2 linked regions of the Prochlorococcus marinus str. MIT 0912 genome follow. The protein of the gene in region 1 interacts with the protein of each later gene in a pairwise test. Links are inferred from orthologs where the notes say so. Each region holds a gene or a part of one and is shown in the gene's direction. Other genes may lie near its edges. The genes, in order: rpe and eno.

The links.
Region 2: the proteins of rpe (region 1) and eno interact in binary tests that used the Escherichia coli proteins (3 or more experiments, as listed by UniProt). The link is inferred for Prochlorococcus marinus str. MIT 0912 from one-to-one orthologs.

Annotation. Positions count from the first base shown.
Region 1 is NZ_CP114783.1:175,223-182,454, reverse strand. Bases 33-2,802 are described here. They hold rpe (ribulose-phosphate 3-epimerase), read left to right. Parts: upstream 33-926; coding sequence 927-1,679; downstream 1,680-2,802. Other genes in these bases: ccsB (c-type cytochrome biogenesis protein CcsB), read right to left, coding at 1,697-2,644; glpX (class II fructose-bisphosphatase), read right to left, coding at 33-727. In the rest of the region: more of glpX, read right to left, coding at 1-32; O5640_RS00910 (hypothetical protein), read left to right, coding at 2,825-4,384; O5640_RS00905 (NAD(P)/FAD-dependent oxidoreductase), read left to right, coding at 4,457-6,070; O5640_RS00900 (hypothetical protein), read left to right, coding at 6,067-6,516; O5640_RS00895 (LptF/LptG family permease), read right to left, coding at 6,541-7,232. UniProt on the Escherichia coli protein: Catalyzes the reversible epimerization of D-ribulose 5-phosphate to D-xylulose 5-phosphate.
Region 2 is NZ_CP114783.1:1,593,781-1,601,144, forward strand. What follows is about bases 1,457-4,358. They hold eno (phosphopyruvate hydratase), read left to right. Parts: upstream 1,457-2,210; coding sequence 2,211-3,506; downstream 3,507-4,358. Other genes in these bases: O5640_RS09145 (ATP-dependent Clp protease ATP-binding subunit), read right to left, coding at 1,457-2,023; O5640_RS09155 (ABC1 kinase family protein), read right to left, coding at 3,522-4,358. Outside these bases: more of O5640_RS09145, read right to left, coding at 1-1,456; more of O5640_RS09155, read right to left, coding at 4,359-5,195; O5640_RS09160 (hypothetical protein), read right to left, coding at 5,192-5,503; O5640_RS09165 (NAD(P)/FAD-dependent oxidoreductase), read left to right, coding at 5,773-6,729; O5640_RS09170 (P-II family nitrogen regulator), read right to left, coding at 6,752-7,033; O5640_RS09175 (sodium-dependent bicarbonate transport family permease), read right to left, coding at 7,043-7,364. UniProt on the Escherichia coli protein: Catalyzes the reversible conversion of 2-phosphoglycerate (2-PG) into phosphoenolpyruvate (PEP). It is essential for the degradation of carbohydrates via glycolysis.

The DNA of each region.
Region 1 (7,232 bases):
CTGATGTTTGAGCGATAGCAGGATCATAAACAAGTTGTCCCTGAAAATGCCCCCCAAGTGCCCTCATAGCAGCGGCTGAAATAACTCCCTCGGGAGCAGCACCAATACCCATTAAACAATGTGTACCAGTCCCCTCAAATCCACATGCAATTGCTGCCTGGACATCCCCATCTGAAATAGGCTGAATCCTGGCACCTGTAGATCTGATTTCGGAAACCAAATTTTTATGTCTAGCTCTATCCATAACAACAATAGTTAAATCACTTATTGCAATACCCAAGCAATCACTCAGGATTTTTATATTTTCGGTCGGAGTTTTTCTGATATCAACTTTGCCCTTAGCTGCTGGTGGAGCAGCTAATTTGTTCATATAAAAATCTGGAGCATTGAATAAACCACCCCTGTCTGATGCAGCAAGAACAGCCATAGATCCACGCTGGCTGTTGGCACATAAATTTGTCCCTTCGCATGGATCTACAGCGAAGTCAACGCCTGGGCCTGTGCCTGATCCAACTTCTTCTCCGATATAAAGCATTGGAGCTTCATCTCTTTCTCCTTCACCAATTACGATCCTTCCTTGCATCTGAATCGTTCCCATTCTCTTTCGCATTGCCTCTACGGCTGCGGCATCAGCTTCATCTTTTTGACCTAAACCAGTCAATTGAGCAGAAGCAATTGCAGCTTGCTCAACTACTTCAAGAATTTCTTGGACGAGAGTACGATCCACTTTTTGCAGTTAGGTAAAGAAATTTACGCCTTAAGGCAGACAATATTGTAAGTAATTGAGGGCATTGAAAAATGCTCAGAAAAAAGTACTCACAAAAAACTTATTATCTGTTGATAAGCAATAATTACTGTATCAGTGCATGGTCACAATAGAACTTGTGACCATGAATTAATAGAATCTCTGCCAAAAGACAAAAACAATGATCCAATCCATTTCTTCATCAATTTTTTCTGAACATCGTCCAGTTCAAATAATCCCTTCAGTATTGCCAGCAGACTGGGCAAATATGGGCCAGTGCGTAAAAGACCTTGAATTAGCAGGCGTAGACAGAATTCAATTCGATGTGATGGATGGGAACTTTGTTCCAAATCTCACATTTGGCCCAGAAATGATTTCTGCATGCAGAAAGTATTGCAAAGTTCCATTTGAGACTCAGTTAATGGTTAGTCAATACAATTGTGAAACAATGCTTGATGGATATGTAGAAGCAAGTAAGGGTTCAAACGGAGAGCCAGGAGTTGTAATTGCTCATGCTGAAGCTAATGTTCACCTCCATAGAATTCTAGGCAGGATTCGTCAACTAGGGGGGTCTCCTTCCGTAGCCCTTAATCCTCATACTCCAATGGATATGGTCAAGGATGTACTTGATATGGTTGATCACGTACTAGTAATGACAGTTAACCCTGGATTTGGCGGGCAAGCTTATATTCCAACAATGCTCAACAAAATCACTCAGTTAAGAAAAATAATTTTAGAGAATGGATACAACGTAGATATAGAGGTTGATGGAGGAATAAAAGCAGATTGGTCATTGTCTCAATGCTGCGCTGCAGGAGCAAACTGTTTCATAGCCGGAAGTGGTATGTTTGCTTACCCAACGCTTAAAGAAGGTTGTGATGCACTTAGAAAAGTTGCGAATGACGCACAGAATGGAATAATTTTAGAAAAATAGTAAATTACAATTAACTCTTAAGCGTCAAAGAACCAACCATAACTGTGTAAACCAACCCCAAGGAGGTTGACTCCTATATAGCAAACAATAATCAAGAAAAAGCCTGTTATAGCAAGCAATGCAGGCTTTTTCCCTTGCCATCCCCTTGTAATCCTAGTATGCAAATAAGCAGCATAAACCAACCAACATATTAAAGCCCAGGTTTCTTTAGGATCCCAACTCCACCAACTACCCCAAGCTTCATTAGCCCAAACAGCACCACTAATCAGACCAACTGTAAGCAACAAAAATCCAGCAGTTATTGATCTGTAACTCAATGAATCAAGCTGCTCAGCATTTGTAAATTCAACCGGTTGTATTGAATTTAAGTTTTCATTTCTGCCATTTAAATAGACCTCAGAGCTTTGCCTAAACGAACCAGAACCAAAGGAACTATTACGAATATTGAATTGTTTTTTTCCATCAACAAGAAAGACCCCAAAAGACAAAATTGAACCTATTAGTAGTGCAGCATAAGAAGACATAATTACACTCACATGCATTATCAACCAACTAGAACGAAGCGCTGGAACTAAAGGAGCAGAGGATTGCAAATTCTCTGGCAAGACAAAACTAGCGAACCCTATTGAAAGAAGAGATATAGGTGTCGCAACAGCTGAAACGATCGGAGATTTCCATGCCCTTTCAACAAAAAGTTGCGTTAACGTACAACCCCAAGTCAAAAAGCAAAGGGACTCATAAAGATTACTAATTGGGAAATGTCCCGATTGCAACCATCGCAGAATCAATTGACAAGTAAGAGAAATATTTGCAATTGCAATTAAAAATTTTATAAAAGAAGAATTGCGATCACCAGCAACGGACCAAAAAGAAATAGGTAGCGATATCAATAAGACAAAGAAAGCTAATAATCCTAAACCTAAAATAGGATCTCCGATAAAATAAGAAGTTAAGTCCTTCAAGATTGAAAAAAATATTAGAGACCTACATCTGGATTATAGTAGTACTAAGATTTAAAAGCAGTGAGACAAAAAAACACTTAAAAAAAATCAAAAAACATAATATAATAATTAAAAAATTTTATGAGTCTTATATTTACAAATTTTATATATACCCTTGTATTCTTTATACTAACAGCAAAGGAGTTGATCACTGATAGATATGATCACGACATAGATCAATTCATGTATTTTGGCAGTAGATTATTACATGGAGAATTAATATGGACAAACGAATTTGATGATAAGTCGCCTATTTTGCAATACATATTCTCATTGCCTGCAGCATTAAAAAGTACAAGTATATTTGTTGTAATTACTTTAATTATCAGTCTACTAGCTTCTTATATAGGATATTTAATGCTAAGGGATATAGTACGTAACAGCAATCTTGATTTAAATAGAAAAGCTGAAAATTCAATAATATATTTTGGCATTATATTATATTTGACTTTATTAGTTTGTATCTATGGTTCTTTACATCATATAAATGCAATTAGCTCTTCATTATGTCTAATCACAATATCATTAGCGTACTTAAATAGGGGGAAGAAAAATAAGTTAATATTAAATTTTTCAGCAATAGCTGCTGCAATTTCAATATCTATACGACCATATTATCTTCTAAATATAATAACAATACCCTTATGGTTACACGTCAGGGAGAGAGGCTTTATAACAAATAAAAAAGAAATAAATATAATTAATAAAAACTTATTATACGCAAAGAAACAAATAAGTTGGATTTGTATTATTAGCTTCTATATATTACTTTTTAATACGATGCCATATCTTATAACTGGACAATTTACAGATTTCATTTTCGGAATAAAGTTAAACTCTGTTGACTATATAAATCATAATATACTTTTAAGACAGTATATAAATTTAGGTAGAAATCCTATATTATATCCAATGTTAATAGGAATGATACTACTACCTATAATAAGAATCATATTTGGGAATATACATCAAATACGTTTTACAAAAAAAGATATTCAACTATTGAGACTCAAAAGAATTGATATTGATATTTTATTTTTTGGGATAATAAATCCTATTCTTCTAGAGATAATGTTTTATAGAAAGCATTTCTTTGGACATTACTTTACTCTATTCAGCCCATATATAACAGTAAGTATGGTTCTATTTCTAGCATTAATAACAAAACTAGACAAAATAATTTATAATTATCAGATTTTTAAGATTATAATTAAAAATATATTTATAATACTTCTAATTACCTGTTTAATAACAAATCAAAGTATTCCAGGGGCATTAAGTGAAATATTTGACAAAAAGATCTCAAGTAAATCATATAAAGTCAAATTAGTAAAAGATTTTATTAATCAGGAAAAGCTTAAAAGTGAAAACGTTGGATTCCTAGCACCTGAAGATAATTACATACATTGGAAACTTGATGAGTCAAGGCATAGATTTCCACAAAAGGCAATTTTTAGAAACATCTCAGAAGGTAAAATGGATAAAGTAATAAATGAGAACAAGAACCTAGATTACAAATTTTTATTACCAACTAGGATTAAACTCTGTGAGACACTAAATAAATATTCTCCACAATATATAATAACTAGAAATAATGATTATTCATTCAATTGCTTAATACAAAAAAATTCAAAATATAAATTATTATCAACAAAAAAATTAAATAAAAATAATATATTCATCTTTAAAAGTATTTATCAATAAAAGGTATTTATTTTTTCTATGATGTCAAAATAATAGTATCCTGTTATATTATTAAAATATGAAGTCATTAGCATGAAGGTTGCTGTTATTGGAGCAGGCCCTGCAGGATTAGCTTTTACTGATAAATTACTTGAATTAAGAAAAGATATTTCTATTGATATTTATGAAAAGAGTAATCACATAGGAGGCATTTCAAAAACCGTTAATTACAAGGGAAATCGAATAGATATAGGTGGACATAGATTTTTTTCAAAATCCGATGAGGTTATGAAATGGTGGACTAATAAATTTCCTATAGATATTTCAACTCTTAAAGAGTCAGATTTAATAAGTTACCAAAATTCAAGTAGGAACATTGAAGGTTATAAAACGATAAAGGAAAAAAACACAAAGGATCATCGAATAATGTTAGTAAGAAAAAGAAAATCAAGAATTCTATATTCAGGAAAGTTATATGATTACCCTCTAAAACTAAATTTAAAAACAATCAAGAATATTGGTTCAATTAAAATTATTAATGTAGGTTTAAGTTATTTAAAAAGCAAACTGGATAAAAAAGAAGCTAAAAATCTTGAAGACTTTATTATATCAAGATTTGGATACAAACTATACACAATGTTTTTTGAAAGCTATACAGAAAAAGTTTGGGGACGTCACCCTAAAGAAATTTCCCCAGAATGGGGTGCCCAAAGAATAAAAGGTTTATCAATAAGGAAATTAATAATTGATATTTTAAAAAAGTTATTATCTAAGATAATTAATACAGAATCAAACGGCATAAGTCAAAAAAACACTGAGACATCCTTAATAGAAAGATTTCTTTATCCGAAATATGGACCAGGTCAAATGTGGGAGGAAGTAGCCAATGATTTAAAGAGAAATAATGTAAATATATTCATGAATAAGCCAATAAAAGGTATTGAGTTTTCCTCAGACAAAAGAAAAGCAGAAAAAATCCTATTTAAAGATGAAAATGGGAAAATTATAAAGCAAGAATATGACTATATAATATCTACAATGCCAATAAAGGAACTAATCAAATCATCTAAATTAGAAAATGAAGAATATATTTTTCCACCAGAAATTTTAAAGATCGCAGAATCACTACCATACAGAGATTTTATAACAATTGGTTTACTAATAAACCACATTTCAGGACCACAAATGGAGTTGCTAGACGATACATGGATTTATGTTCAAGAACCTAATGTTAAAGTAGGCAGGATACAAATATTCAATAATTGGAGTCCTTACTTAGTAGCAGATAAAAAAAATTATTGGATAGGACTTGAATATTTTTGTAATGAGAATGATGAATTATGGAAGAAATCAGATATAGAGCTAATTGAATTAGCTAAAGAAGAAATAATAAAGTTAAAACTTACCAATTCAAAGGCCTTTATCGATTCAACAATTATAAGAGAGCCTAAAACCTACCCAGCATATTTTGATTCTTACGAAAAGATAGACACCTTAATAAATTGCGTAAATAAAATAAACAATTTATTCCTAATCGGCAGAAATGGTATGCACAAATATAATAATCAGGATCATTCTATGCTTTCAGGATTTAGAGCTGCAGAACTTATAGCGCATAATCGAGTCAATGAGAAATCAAAAGAGGAATTATGGCAAATTAATGTAGAACAGGAATATCATGAAGAAATCAAAAATATAAAAGAATGAAATTGAATACATTTAAATTAGGATTAAAAAAATATCTTGAATTTGTACCTTTTTATCTATTTGGATCTGGACTTGCTTTTACAGTAGATATAAGCATATTCACACTACTAAGAACGAACCTAGGGACAAACTATAGTGCTTTAATAGCATATATATTTGGAACTATTACTTCATTTAGTACACTTTTATTTATAACTAAATATCGTTTAAATAAAAAAAGAGTTGGCCTGTTAATTCATTTATTAATTGGATTAGGAACACTTCTTATCAATTTAATTATATTAAATTCAATAGACTATATTGCTAAATTATATAATTATTTTTTATATACACAAATACTAAATAATAGTAATTATTATGCTCTTTCAACAAAAGTAATCTCTAGTGGAATAGGATTCATATGGACAAGCTCTATGACAGGAAAATTTTTATTTAAGAAGAAATAATCAAATTAGTCTTTGATTTTTAAATTACTTATTTGCTCGCCTCATCAATATTATTCCTATAATAGTTGAAATAAATACAGGAGACCATGCGGCTGATATATATGAAATTGATCCTTTTACACCTAATGAACTAAATGTAAAACTTAATATATAATAAAATAAAATCAAAATAATACTTATACCAAAACCTTGTGATCGATTTGTTCTAGAGTTTGGTATTGAAGCTAAACTACTCCCAATCAAAGAAAACACAAGACATGACATTGGCAACGTAAATTTTTCTTGTATCCTTACTTTCAATCGTCTCACCTCCTTTATATTCGAAGTATCTTTATAAATTTGCAGAGCTTTTTTTGCTTCAGCTAAAGTCATATCATTTGCATCTTTGGGTATAGATGCAATCTTAATTGGACCAGTATTAAATGGATATAGATAAGAATTAAATTTAGTAATAGTTGAATCACCTTTTTCCGAAAAAACAACTAATTTACCATTTAATAGTTCCCATTTTTTAATCGAAGGATCCCAAAATGCTTTTTCAGCTGTAAGAATTTGAGTATATCCATATTTTGATAAATCAAGCACTTTAACTTGATTCATAAAACCATCTGTATAGTCCTTGGCATAAAAAATATGAGTTAAGGAATAGGAGACTTTATTATTTTCAAGATCAGTAATATTTCCTTTACGAGAATAAATAATGTCCTCCCCTTCTT
Region 2 (7,364 bases), 1.4 Mb from region 1 along the record:
CATCAAATAAAGAACTTGCTAGTGATTTAGCAAGTTCAGTTTTTCCAACACCTGTAGGCCCCAGAAAAAGAAAAGATCCTATAGGCCTTCTTATGTCCTGCATCCCAGCTCTTGCTCTGCGAATTGCTGCGGAGACTGCTTGAACTGCATGTAATTGACCAATAACTTTTTTTTCTAAGTCTTGTTCTAAATTTAAAAGCTTTTGTCTTTCACCTGATAAAACTTTGTTAACAGGAATTCCTGTCCATCTTGAGACAACGTCAGCTATGTCTTCTGGGTTAACTTGGTCTGTGAGCAAGGAATTGCCAAATTCATTATCTTCTTGAATAGAAGCTTCTATGTCTTTTATTCTTTCTTTTATTTGAAAAAGTTGTTCAAATTTAAGTCTTTCTACCTCTTCAATATCGCCAGAGATTTCAGCTTCTCTTATTAAATTTTTTAACTCTTCAGCTTTTATGTTTAGTTCTAGTAATTCAGCTGATTTCTCAATCTGATCTTGCCATTGTTGTTTGATCTGAGATAACTCATAGAGCAGCAATTCTCTCTGTTCTTCAAGATCATTAATAGTCTCTAATGTTGTCTCTTCGTTAGCATTTTGGATTAAAGAGTCTAAATGATTAACCTGAGATTCTTTCTCTTCGATAATTTTTGGTTTTGATGCTGATTCGATTTTGACTTGAGCTGAGGCCTCGTCAATCAAGTCAATGGCTTTGTCAGGTAGGCATCTATCACTAATATATCTATGAGATAAACGATTGGCTGTAATTAGTGCTTCATCAGTAATAGTTACTCCATGATGTAATTCATAATTTTCTTTAAGTCCCTTTAGAATTTCCAAGCTTAAATCTAAGCTTGGCTCTTTAATTGATACTTGCTGAAATCGTCTGTCAAGTGCTAGATCTTTTTCGATCGTACGTCTATAATTATCCGGAGTAGTTGCACCAATACAACGTAAGTCTCCACTGGCTAATAATGGTTTCAATAGACTGCCAGCATCCGTGTTTGATCTGTCTTTGCTTACAATTGAATGTAATTCGTCTATAAATAGAATCACTCCTTTTTGACTATCGCTTATTTCACTTAATAAAGATCTGAATCGTTCTTCAAATTGCCCTCGGAATTTAGCTCCAGCTATTAGTGCACCAATATCAAGTGAAATTAGTCTTAAACCTTGAAGAGAATCAGGAAGTTCGTTGGCTATGATTTTTTGAGCTAATAACTCTGCTACTGCTGTTTTTCCAACACCAGGAGCACCAATTAGTACTGGATTATTTTTACCTCTTCGTGATAAAACTTTTGTAATTGCTTTGATTTCCGACTCTCTGCCGATGACAGGGTCTAATTTTCCATTTTCAGCTTCGGCTGTAAGGTCTTTGCAATATAAATCCAATGCGCTTGGCATTTCATTAAGTTTTAAAGATGCTTGTTTTGATGTAATCTCTTCCTTATAGATAGGAGCAAGTGGCTCTGGGTCAGAATTCTTCGAATTGTTTTTGGTAGATACTGAAGACCTTGAATTTTTTGGAGGTCTATCTTCTTTATGTTGAGTCGTAGTTCTTTTTGATTGTTTAAATGATTTAGGTGCTGGTAGTCGTCTCAATTCCGCTTCAAGAATTTGACTAGGGAGACCTGCTTGATAAAACAGATCTTCTCCTAGGCGATTGTCTCTACCAATGGCGATAAGGATATGAGATATCTCTATTTGGTTAGATCCCCATCGAGAGCGGAAATCATCGGCTGTTTCAAGAAGAATTTCTAAATCTTCTCCAATAAATAAGTCTGATTGGTTGTTTATTGGAAGTTCAGCGATAAAGTTTTCTAAAATTTCATTTATTTCTTCATGATTTACAGGTAGAGAGTTTGTATATTTCTGAAATTTTTTATTTCTAAAAAGAACCTGAATAAGATGTTCAACATCTAAATTCTGATGTCGCCACCTTCTGGCTGATTGTTCAGCGATTAGTAAAAGACTCCAAGCTTCATCGCTAAAAGAATCTGGTTCTGTAGTTAGACTTCCATTCATTTTCAATCAATTTAGATTCAAAGTGGTCATTTGTCTTCTTGATTTTGATTAAGACCTTTTTATCGATATGTTTATTTCTTGTTAAGACAAATTTGATTGATTAGGTCTTGGAAAGCAAGCTAGATTAGCAATTCAGGAACATATGGGAATAATGTAGTCCATAAGATCTAAAAATCATCTTAAATTCGTGGCTGACTCTCTAGAACTAGTAATTGATACCATTATGGCCCGAGAAGTTTTGGATTCTCGTGGAAATCCAACCGTTGAGGCTGAAGTGCTTTTAGAAGGTGGAGCTATTGGACGTTCGATTGTCCCAAGTGGTGCAAGCACTGGAGCCCATGAAGCTCATGAATTAAGAGATGGTGGAAAACGTTATTTGGGTAAAGGAGTCATAAAGGCCGTTGGTCATATAGAAGAAACTATTGCTCCCGCGCTATGTGGGCTTTCTGCTTTAGAGCAAGCCACCGTTGATTCGGTAATGAAACAATTAGATGATACAGACAATAAATCAAATCTTGGAGCAAATTCAATTCTTGCTGTCAGCATGGCTACAGCAAGAGCAGCTGCTAATGGATTGGGTTTGCCTTTATATAGGTATTTAGGGGGGCCGATGTCATCTTTATTGCCAGTGCCATTGATGAACGTCATTAATGGAGGAGAGCATGCAGCAAATAATTTAGATTTTCAGGAATTCATGTTGGTTCCTCATGGGGCTGAAAGTTTTAGAGAAGCATTAAGAATGGGAGCTGAGGTTTTTCATACGCTTAAAGATTTATTGAGTCAGAAAGGTTTATCAACTGCTGTTGGTGACGAAGGAGGATTTGCTCCAAATCTTGAAAGTAATAAAGCAGCAGGTGATCTTTTAATGCAAGCTATTGAACAGGCTGGATTTAGACCAGGGGAGCAAATCTCTTTAGCTTTGGATGTTGCAAGTACGGAGTTTTATAAGGAGGGGAAATATTTTTATGGTGGGAATTCCTATACCAGCGAGCAAATGGTTGAAGAATTAGCTGGGTTAGTTAATTCATTTCCAATCATTTCTATTGAAGATGGATTGGCTGAAGATGATTGGGATGGTTGGAGCTTGCTAACTAAAAAGCTTGGCAAAAATGTGCAATTGGTTGGAGATGATTTATTTGTCACCAATACACTTCGTTTACAAAGAGGTATTGATGAGAATATTGCAAATTCAATATTAATTAAGGTCAATCAAATAGGTTCTCTGACTGAGACCCTTGAAGCTATTGAGCTTGCTTCAAGATCAAGTTATACAACTGTCATAAGTCATAGAAGCGGAGAAACTGAAGATACAACTATTGCTGATTTGTCAGTAGCAACTAAATCTGGTCAAATTAAAACAGGGTCATTGAGTCGGAGTGAAAGAGTCGCTAAATACAATCAATTACTTCGTATTGAGGATGAGTTAGGGAGTCAAGCAACATATGCTGGATTGGTCGGTTTGGGACCAAGAGGAAGCTCTTAGTTTTATTATCATTATTTAAAGTTTTCTTCCTTGAAAATTATCTAAACGACTTTCACTTCTCATCTTAAATTTTAATTTAACCCAGCTTACAGCTATAGGAAATCCAATAGTCACTGGTATGAGAAATAAAAAAGGTCTGTTAGTTGAAGAGAGTAAAGCTGATGATATTGCAAGTGAGCCGAGAAGAACAGAATTACTTAATGATTGTTGAGCATTAATCATTCTTCTGAGTTGTCTGTCTGATTCTCCCATTCGCACTTGAAGTTGCAAGTCGCCTTGTTCTAGTCTTTCTAGATTTTCATCCAAACGTTTTGGCAACCCAACTGCTTTACTGCCTATCTCAGTAACTTGTCTTCCTAATTCATTAAATAAGTCATTAGAGTCTGGATTTTTTGAAGTCATTAGAGGAAGTAGGAATGGTTTGGCTATTGCTATTAAGTTGAATTCTGGGTCTAAATATCTTCCAACACCTTCAAAAGTTGATAATGCTCGAAAAACAAAAATCAACTCAATTGGAATTCTAAAGGGTTTCCCATAAGCCAGTTCAGATATATCGCCAGAGAGCTTTTCTATGATTTGAGAATTAAATGGAGGAGTGAGAGCTTCATTTAACATTATTCTTATTAACCTTCTAACTGGACCTATTTCTACTTCTTTTTCTATTAACCCAGCGATTTGAAGTTCTTTGACTAGTCCGCTAACATCTCTTAGTGCTGCGGCTTTGATCATTGAATTAAGCCTGCCTCTAATACGCTCAGAGACAAAACCCATCATTCCAAAATCATAGTAAATAAGAGCACCATCCTTGGAAACAGCTAGGTTGCCTGGATGCGGATCCGCATGAAAAAAACCGTAGTTAACTAATTGTTTTAGATAACTTGTAGCTCCAATCTTTGCGATTAAAGAAGTATCAATATTATTATCTTTTAGAGATTCAATGTCATTTATTTTGATTCCTGGTAAATACTCTAAACATAAAACTTTGCTGGTGCTTAAGTCCCAAAATACACTTGGAATTAAAACATCTGATTCATCTATAAATTGTTGTTTAAATCTTGCAGCATATTGAGCTTCAATTCGAAAATCCAACTCTCTGAGTAATACTCTTTTAGACTCTTTAGCAATACCTATCCAGTCATTACCCCTGCTTAGAGACTTTATTCTCTGAACTATTTTTGCAACTTGATTCATTACATCTAAGTCAAGCCTGAAAAACTTTTCTATATCTGGTCTTTGGACTTTAAAAATAACATTTTGCCCATCAAGTAATTTGGCTTTGTGAACTTGAGCAAGCGATGCTGAGCCAATTGGTAATTCATCAATACTTATAATTTTTTCATATGAATTTCCAAGTTGGGTTGTTAATATTTCATCAACTTTCTGAAATGAAAAAGGTGGAACTCTATCTTGTAGAGTGCTAAGCTCATTTACCCATGCAGATGGAATAACATCAGCTCTTGCAGATAAAAGTTGGCCTAATTTTATAAATGCTGATCCTAGATTGACTAATTCTTTTGTAAGCCATTTTGCTCTTAAATTATTTCTTTTTTCTCTTCTTTTGGATGAATATCCTTTTAAATAAGTCCACTTTTTAGAATCAAACCATAAGTAGAAAAGCAAACCTAATAATATTATCCAGATCTTAATTGCTCTCCCCAACCGTTGAATTTGACTAACTAGAAAAATCAATTTTTTCCCTCAATATCTTTGTTGATTTCGATAACCTTTGTTCTTAAATTATCTATTTGAACTTGAATTAAATCTTCTTTACTTAATTGTTCCTTAGAACTTTTCTCTTGTGTCGCATTAGTCTTTCTCTCTAGACGTTCAGATTCTGCAATAACTTCTTTTTTAAAGCTAGACCATTCATTTTGGATCTTTTGAGGTAATTCTTCAGCAATTTCAGTGAATTCTTGGGCAGAATTGATAACTTTATCAGTTATCCGAGCTGCTATTCGGTTCATAGCTGCTTTTAGCAGTATTTCTGAGTCGCTCAATAATCTAATTATTCAGCTTTCACTTTAGAAGATTCAGCGTTTTTTGTGTCTTCAGATTGAAACTGGATATATGCAGATTTGCTCTTAATCAATTAAATCTATTTAGAAGATTGTTTGTTATGGCTCAACCTAGAATATTTTCATTAGAGTTGAAGAAAACAAACATTTGATTTGATTTGGGTTGAAAGTCTAATCTTTTAACTTAAGTGATCTCAAAGCATCCTTTTCTCTTCTTGAAAGAGAGCAAAACCTAACTAAGAGATTTTCCATTGGAAACCATTGAAACTGATGTTGTCATAGTTGGTGGTGGGCCTGCTGGTTGCAGTTGTGCGCTTTACACTTCCCGAGCAGACTTAAGAACAGTAATTCTCGATAAGAATCCTGATGTAGGTGCGCTGGCAATAACCCATCAAATTGCCAATTATCCAGGAGTTTCTAGTGAAATGAGCGGAGAGGCCTTGTTGAAATTGATGAGAGATCAAGCTACACAGTATGGAGCTGATTATCGTAGAGCCCAAGTTTTTGGAATTGATGCGAGTGGAGACTGGAAAACTATTTATACCCCAGATGGGACTTTTAAATCAAAGGCACTTGTTGTTGCGAGTGGTGCAATGGGAAGGCCAGCATCATTTAAAGGTGAAGCTGAATTCCTAGGTAGAGGAGTAAGTTATTGCGCGACTTGTGATGGAGCTTTTTATAGAGATCGTGAAGTCGCCGTTGTTGGTATTAATAAAGAGGCAATTGAAGAGGCAAATGTTCTTACAAAATTTGCTTCCAAAGTTCATTGGATAACATCCAATGATCCAAAATCAGATGATCATCATGCGCAAGATCTATTATCAAAACCAAATGTGAACCATTGGAGTAAGACTAGGCTAATGCAGATTGAAGGTAATGATTCAGGGGTAACAGGTATTAAGGTTAAGAACCGATCCATTGACACTCATCAAGAGATAGCTCTTGAGGGTGTTTTTGTTTATATGAGCGGTTCAAAGCCTATTACCGACTTTCTTGGCGAACAGGTTGCTTTTAAAGAGGATGGTGGGGTATTGGTGGATGATTTTATGTCGACAACAGTTGAAGGGGTTTGGGCAATTGGCGACATCAGAAATACTCCATTTAAACAAGCTGTTGTCGCAGCATCAGATGGATGTATTGCAGCGATGGCAATAGATAGATACTTAAATAGTCGTAAATCAATTCGTGTCGATTGGGTTCATGCTTGAATTGCTCAAATAAAAGGTATTTTTAAAGAGGAGTTGCTTCAGAAACATATGCAACACCACCGTAGTAACTAAGAACAGTTTTTATATTGTCTCGTATCTTTTCGATTATCTCTTGCTCGCAAAAAATAATTACGTGGGCATTTGATCCAAATCCAGTGAATTCCATGTCTTCTGTGACAATTCTCTCTGGACCTCTTCCCGTGGCATGTTTCATAACCGTGTAGCCAGGAACTTCAGCTTTTTCTAATGCTGAGAGAACATCATCTAGCTCTCTTTCGCTAAAAATCAAGTCAAGTCTTTTCATGAAATTGAGTTACCCAATTGATGGAATCATTGTGTTTACTAAGCCCATATATACTGGTATACCTATGATTATATTAAAAGGAAAAGTTAATCCAAGAGTGGTAGAAATGTAATAACTAGGTCGTGCTTCAGGAACAGTCATTCTCATTGCTGTTGGTACGGCTAAATATGAAGCACTAGCGCATAGAACTACAAATAACAGAGCATTTCCTGGATCTAAATTTAGAAATCTAGCTACGATTGATCCCAATACTGCATTAACTATTGGCATCAATATTGAAAAAATAATTAGAAATGCACCAGTCTTATTTAGACGAGCGAGGCGTTGAGCG